Linked DNA regions of Celeribacter indicus. The protein of the gene in region 1 interacts with the protein of each later gene in a pairwise test. Links are inferred from orthologs where the notes say so. Each region holds a gene or a part of one and is shown on either strand. Other genes may lie near its edges.

The links.
Region 2: the proteins of rlmN (region 1) and ftsZ interact in binary tests that used the Escherichia coli proteins (3 or more experiments, as listed by UniProt). The link is inferred for Celeribacter indicus from one-to-one orthologs.

What each region holds. Positions count from the first base shown.
Region 1 is NZ_CP004393.1:42,518-45,753, forward strand. The notes cover bases 206-3,125. They hold rlmN (dual-specificity RNA methyltransferase RlmN), read left to right. Parts: upstream 206-1,036; coding sequence 1,037-2,215; downstream 2,216-3,125. Other genes in these bases: P73_RS00190 (invasion associated locus B family protein), read left to right, coding at 384-917; P73_RS24205 (hypothetical protein), read left to right, coding at 2,267-2,698; P73_RS00205 (hypothetical protein), read left to right, coding at 2,719-2,916; P73_RS00210 (LOG family protein), read right to left, coding at 2,919-3,125. In the rest of the region: P73_RS00185 (TSUP family transporter), read left to right, coding at 1-195; more of P73_RS00210, read right to left, coding at 3,126-3,236.
Region 2 is NZ_CP004393.1:3,260,647-3,263,846, forward strand. The notes cover bases 163-3,046. They hold ftsZ (cell division protein FtsZ), read right to left. Parts: upstream 2,506-3,046; coding sequence 820-2,505; downstream 163-819. Other genes in these bases: lpxC (UDP-3-O-acyl-N-acetylglucosamine deacetylase), read right to left, coding at 163-506; ftsA (cell division protein FtsA), read right to left, coding at 2,926-3,046. Outside these bases: more of lpxC, read right to left, coding at 1-162; more of ftsA, read right to left, coding at 3,047-3,200. UniProt on the Escherichia coli protein: Essential cell division protein that forms a contractile ring structure (Z ring) at the future cell division site. The regulation of the ring assembly controls the timing and the location of cell division.

The DNA.
Region 1 (3,236 bases):
GTCGGGGGGCTCGCAGGTTTCCTGCTCGTTGCCAAGCCCTTCTGGATGCTCGGTCTCCTCATGGGCGCGGCGCAGATCGCGGGCGCTTATCTCGGCTCGACCCTCGCCAGCCGGGCAGGGGCGCGGCTCATCCGGCCCGTCCTCGTGACCGCCTCGACCGCGCTCGCGCTCAAGCTCGTCTGGGACTGGTTCTGAACCGCGCTTCACGTTTCAGCGAATTTCTGCCTGCGGCCCTTTTCCAAGGCGGCGGAATTGCGGTAGGGTCTTCGCGAAATGGCGAAAAAGGCATAAAAGCGCTGAAAAACCGCCGTTCTGATCCGGGCCGGGATGCGGCGGTGGTATCAGACATCAAGGCCGGACTAGTTAGGGGCAGTGAAAGATCAATGAGCTTTTCCGTGAAACAGGTTTTCCTTGCGGCAACTTTCGCACTGGCGGCGGGCCACGCCGTCGCCCAGGAAAGCAGCAATCAGGTCGCGTCCAACACGGACTGGTATGTCTTCGAGGAGGCCAACCCGTCCAAGCAGTGCTGGGTCGTCTCGAAGCCGAAGGAGACCGTCAACACCGATGAGGCCGGCCGGATCAAATCCGTGCGCCGGGGCGAGATCCTGCTTTTCGTCTCCTATGCGCCGTCGAACGGTGTGAAGGGGCAGATCTCCTTCGCGGGGGGCTATCCCTTCGCGTCCGGCTCCGAGGTGACGCTCGACATCGGCGGGACGAGCTTCGCGCTCTTCACCGACGGCGAGACGGCCTGGGCGGCGACTGCGGCCGATGACGAGAAGATCGTCGCATCGATGAAGCGCGGGGCGGCCGCCACGCTGACCGGTCACTCCTCGCGCGGCACGGTGACGAAGGACACCTTCTCCCTGCTTGGCTTCACCGCCTCCGTCGAGGAAGCGGCGAAACGCTGCGACAGCTGAGCGCGCTCGCGGAGCTGTGACGGAAGGCCCTGCCGGAGCGGGGCCTTTTCCATGCGCCTTTCCATCGGATGCAGAATCCTGTATGAGGCCCGCTTGACCACCCGCATAAGAGAAACGCCATGTCCACCAGCGCTCCCATCACGCAGGATGTCCTGACCATTCCCCGCAAGGAAACGGGATCGGGCAAGATCAACCTTGTCGGCCTGACGCGGGACGCGTTGCGGCAGGCGCTGATCGACGCCGGCACCCCGGAGAAACAGGCGAAGATGCGTGCGGGACAGATCTGGCAATGGATCTACCAGTGGGGCGTGCGCGATTTTGCGGAGATGACGAATCTCGCGAAAGCCTATCGCGCCGACCTCGCGGAAAAATTCGAGCTGCGCATTCCCGAGGTCGTGTCGAAGCTCGTCTCCGAGGACGGCACGCGGAAATATCTCGTGCGGATCGCCGGCGGCCACGAGGTCGAGGTGGTCTATATCCCCGAGGAGGGCCGGGGCACGCTCTGTGTCTCCTCCCAGGTCGGATGCACGCTCACCTGTTCCTTCTGTCACACCGGCACGCAGAAGCTCGTGCGCAACCTGACCGCCGCCGAAATCGTCGGCCAGGTGATGATGGCGCGCGACGATCTGGACGAGTGGCCGGAAAAGGGCGCGCCGAAGGACGAGACGCGGCTTCTGTCCAACATCGTGCTGATGGGCATGGGCGAACCGCTCTACAATTTCGAGAACGTTCGTGATGCGATGAAAATCGTGATGGACGGCGAAGGCATCGCGCTCGGGCGTCGCCGTATCACGCTCTCCACCTCCGGCGTCGTGCCGGAGATCCATCGCACCGCGCAGGAGATCGGCTGCCTTCTGGCCGTGTCCTTCCACGCGACGACCGACGAGACGCGCGACGTGCTCGTGCCGATCAACAGGAAATGGAACATCGAAAAGCTGCTCGAGGCGCTGCGCGAATATCCGAAGGCGACGAATTCGGAGCGGATCACCTTTGAATACGTCATGCTCAAGGACGTGAACGACAGCGACGAGGATGCGCGTCGCCTGGTGAAGCTCCTCGACGGCATTCCGGCGAAGGTGAACCTCATTCCCTTCAACGAATGGCCCGGTGCGCCCTACAAGCGGTCCTCGAACAACCGGATCCGCGCCTTTGCGACGATCCTGATGCAGGCGGGCTATGCCTCCCCGATCCGCACACCGCGGGGGGAGGATATCATGGCTGCCTGTGGCCAGCTCAAGTCCGCGACCGAGCGCGCGCGCAAGTCCCGCGCCCAGATCGAGGCGGAAGCGCGGCTCTGATCCTTTCCCGCCGCTAACGCGGTCTTAACCGTTCCGGGATACATTCCGGACATGGACTGCACAGAGATCAGATTCGACCAATATTCCGTCACCGACGGCGCCTGCGCCGCGGGGCCGGCGAATGCGCGCCCCGTTTCCTTTCGTCGTCCCGGCCCCGACCGGGCCGTACGCCCCGGCGAAGGGGCGTTCGGCTACAGGGGGCCGCGCCGCCCGCATGCGCTTCGGGCCTATCTCGCCCATGATTTCGCTCAGGCGGAGGGATGGGCGGAGCTGCGGGACTTGCTGCGGGCAAAGGGTTACGCGCTGGCCGGGGGCAAGGACGACCTCGTGCTTCAGACGGTGGAGGGGGAGCGGCTCTGCGAAGCTGCGGAGATCGGACAGCCTTGCGCCATGCTCATGAAACGCTTCGGCGCGCCCTTTCCGGACCATCGGTCTCCTCGTCCCGCCTCGCCGCATTCCGGACCACCGGTCCTGCCGCTCTGACCCCGCACAAGGTTCCGAACATGGAAAAACTCACGCTCCTGCTCAACGCAAGCACGGTTGAAATGCTGCACCTTCTCGCCCGCGACAGTGGAAAGACCATCGGCCTGCTCGTTCAGGACATGGCGCTGGAACGCTATATGAACTGCGCGATGTCAGGAACGCGGCCGTCCGGCCAGGCTGCCCCTTCCGGGGAGATCGGCCTGACGGGATCAGGCTGACCTCAACGCCCCACGATGCTGTCCCGCGTGCCTTCGAGCGGCCAGGTGTCGATCGCCTCGACGGCCTCCTCCGCCGTTTCGACGAATTTGAACAGATCGAGATCGACGGGCGAAATCGTGCCCGCCTCGGCGAGCGCGTCCCAGTTGATGATCGTGCGCCAGAAGTCGCGGCCGAACAGCAGGAAGGGCACCCGCGCCATGCGTCCGGTCTGGATCAGCGTGAGGCTTTCGAACATCTCGTCGAGCGTGCCGAAACCGCCCGGAAACACCACGATTGCCTTGGCCCGCATCAGGAAATGCATCTTCCGCACCGCGAAATA
Region 2 (3,200 bases), 3.2 Mb from region 1 along the record:
GCGGCATCGGCAAAGTCGATGTGAAACGCGATCTCCATCGTGTCGGAGGGCTCGAGGCGCGCGACGGCATCGCCGCGGCGGATCTCCACCGGACGGAGGACCCGGAGCGCGCGGGTCGGCCCCTCCTGGCGCACCAGCCCGGCGGCGAGGATCCCGTCGACGAAGGGCGCGGCGGAGCCGTCGAGGATGGGCACTTCGGGCCCGTCGACGGAGATCGTCGCGTTGGCGACGCCGCACCCTGCCAGTGCGGCCATGATATGCTCGATGGTCGACAGCTCGACGCCGTCTTCATTCCGGATCAGGGTGCAGAGTTGCGAGGGCACGACCGTATCCCAGCGCGCGGCGACGATCGGGTCGCGGCGGTCGGCGGCATCCGCATGGATGTCGGCACGCAGGAAGGTGATCCCGCTGTTGGCGGGCGCCGGCGTGACGCGCATGGTCACCGGCGCGCCGGAGTGGAGGCCCACCCCATCGAACCGGATCTCTTTGGCTACCGTAGTCTGCACCATCTGCTCTCTGCTTTCTCCCGCCCTCTTGTCGGAGCGGGTGGCTTCCTGAACAGGGACCGCACCGGCCCCCGGCGCCACGGAGGCGCCTTCGTTGAGGATGATTTAACCACGCCGTGCCCGGCTCTCAATTCAAAGATTGTAACCGTTTGAAACATAGACCGCCGCGCGCCGGCAGGAAGATGCGCAAGATCCCGTGCGGGCGCGGCAAGCCCTTGTTCCAAAACAGGAAAGACCGCCCGGAGGCGGCCTTTCCACGATGTTTCACGATGTGATCGTGACCCGGCGTCATGTCCGCCGGTCCCCTCCTGTTTCAGTTCGCCTGACGGCGCAGGAAGGCGGGGATCTCGATCTTCTCGGCCTGCGGATCGCTGTCCTGATCCTCGTCATAGGCCTGATGCACCTGCGGGCGGGCCTGCGGCTGCGCGCCGAAGCGGGGCTGCGGCGCCGGCTGCGCGGCACGGGGCTGGGGCTGGTGGGCGTGCGGCTGCTGCGCCTCGCCTTCGCCATGCCCGGTCATGCGGCCGATGAGCGAATTGATCCCGAAACGCCCCTGTTTCGCGGCGGGCTGTTCCGGCTGCGGCTGGTGGTGATGCGGCTGCACCTGACGCGGCTCGGCGCGCGGCTGCTTGGCGACAGCGGCCTGAAGACGGGCCAGGGCTTCCGGCGAGGGCGTGCCCGGCGCGGGCGCGCGGGGCGCGACGAAGGCCTCGGGCTCGGGTTCGTGCATCGCCGGCTGCGGCGCGGGCTGCGGACGCGGCTGGTAGGCGGGCGGCGGCAGGTCGTCCTCGGCGGGGCGATAGCTTTCGCGCGCGGCCTGCTCCTCGCGGCGCTGGGTGGCCTGCGGGTCGAACACGTCGAGGGTCGGCTGGGCCGGCGCCTCGGGGGCGGGCTGATAGGCCTGCGGCTGCGGCTGCGGCGCAGGGGCCGCCGGAGCGGCGGGGGCGTGCTCGATCTTCTCCTCGACCGTTTCGGGCGATTGCAGCGGCTCGGCCAGGCGGCGGCGCGGCACGGGCATTTCGCCGATATTCTGGTTCGCGTCGATGCCGGTCGCGACGACGGAGACGCGCATGCCCCCTTCCATGTCGGGATCGAGGGTCGAACCGACGATGATGTTGGCGTCCGGATCGACCTCTTCGCGGATCCGGTTCGCCGCCTCGTCGAGCTCGAACAGCGTGAGGTCGTAGGCGCCGGTGATGTTGATGAGAACACCCTTCGCACCCTTGAGCGAGATCTCGTCGAGCAGCGGGTTTGCTATGGCCTTCTCGGCCGCCTGGATCGCGCGATCCTCGCCGGTCGCCTCGCCCGTGCCCATCATCGCCTTGCCCATCTCGTCCATCACCGAACGGACGTCGGCGAAATCGAGGTTGATGAGCCCCGGACGGACCATGAGGTCGGAGATGCCCTTCACCCCCTGATAGAGCACGTCGTCGGCCATGGAGAAGGCCTCGGTGAAGGTGGTCTTCTCGTTGGCGAGGCGGAACAGGTTCTGGTTCGGGATCACGATGAGCGTGTCGACCATCTTTTGCAGCGCTTCCACGCCCTCGTCGGCCTGGCGCATGCGCTTGGCGCCTTCGAACTGGAAGGGCTTGGTCACGACGCCGACGGTCAGCACGCCCAGCTCGCGCGCGGCCTGGGCGATGATCGGCGCGGCGCCGGTGCCGGTGCCGCCGCCCATGCCCGCGGTGATGAAGCACATGTGCGCCCCCGCGAGGTGGTCGACGATCTGTTCGATGCTTTCCTCGGCCGCCGCGGCGCCGACGGAGGGACGGGCCCCCGCGCCGAGACCCTCGGTCACCTTCACGCCCATCTGGATGCGCGCCTGCGCCTTGGCGTGCTGGAGCGCCTGCGCATCGGTGTTCGCCACGACGAAATCGACGCCTTCGAGCTGCTTCTCGATCATGTTGTTGACCGCGTTGCCGCCCGCACCGCCGACACCAAACACGGTGATTTTCGGTTTCAACTCGTCCCGCTCGGGCATCGTCAGATTCAAAGCCATGATCGTCCGCCTGCTGTTTTGATCGGCCGGTCAGGTCTGCGCCTGTCCGCCGGTTGACTGTCCCCGCCCCTGAATCGGGGCAAAATTTACCTACTCACCCCGAATCCTACGGAGTTTCGAGGGGCTCGTCATCCCAAAAACAGGAGAAAACCACAAAATCTGGGGGATCCCGCGCAACAATTCGGCGGGATCTTGCGCAAAACACGAGATTTAGCTGGTCGCGGCGCGCAGACACCTACGCACCCGGCCGGGGACCGGGGGAACGGCCCGCCTCCGGGACGGGTCCCGGACTGGGCGTCGCAATGTCGGGGCACTGCTCGGGTGCCTCTTCGGTGTGCCGGCCGCGCCGGTCGCCGCCCGCGTTGGCCGCGGATCCATGTCCCTTTTACCACCGTCCCGGCAGGCCGGCAACCGCCGCGCTCACCAGTTGTCCTTGAACCAGCGCATCGCCCGCTTGAGCGAATGGGCAGGATAGCGTTCCGCCGGGATCTCGAAATCCCACCATTCGTCCTGCGGATTGGCGGCGAAGAGGCAGAGCCCGACCGCGGAGGCGAAGGCCGCGCCGGTCGCCGCCTGCGGCAGTCCCTGCACGCGCAGCGGACGGCCGATCCGCACCTGCTGGCCCAGGATCTTCGGCGCGAGCGTGTCGAGACCGGGGATCTGCGAGCCGCCGCCGGTCAGCACGACCTGCTGCG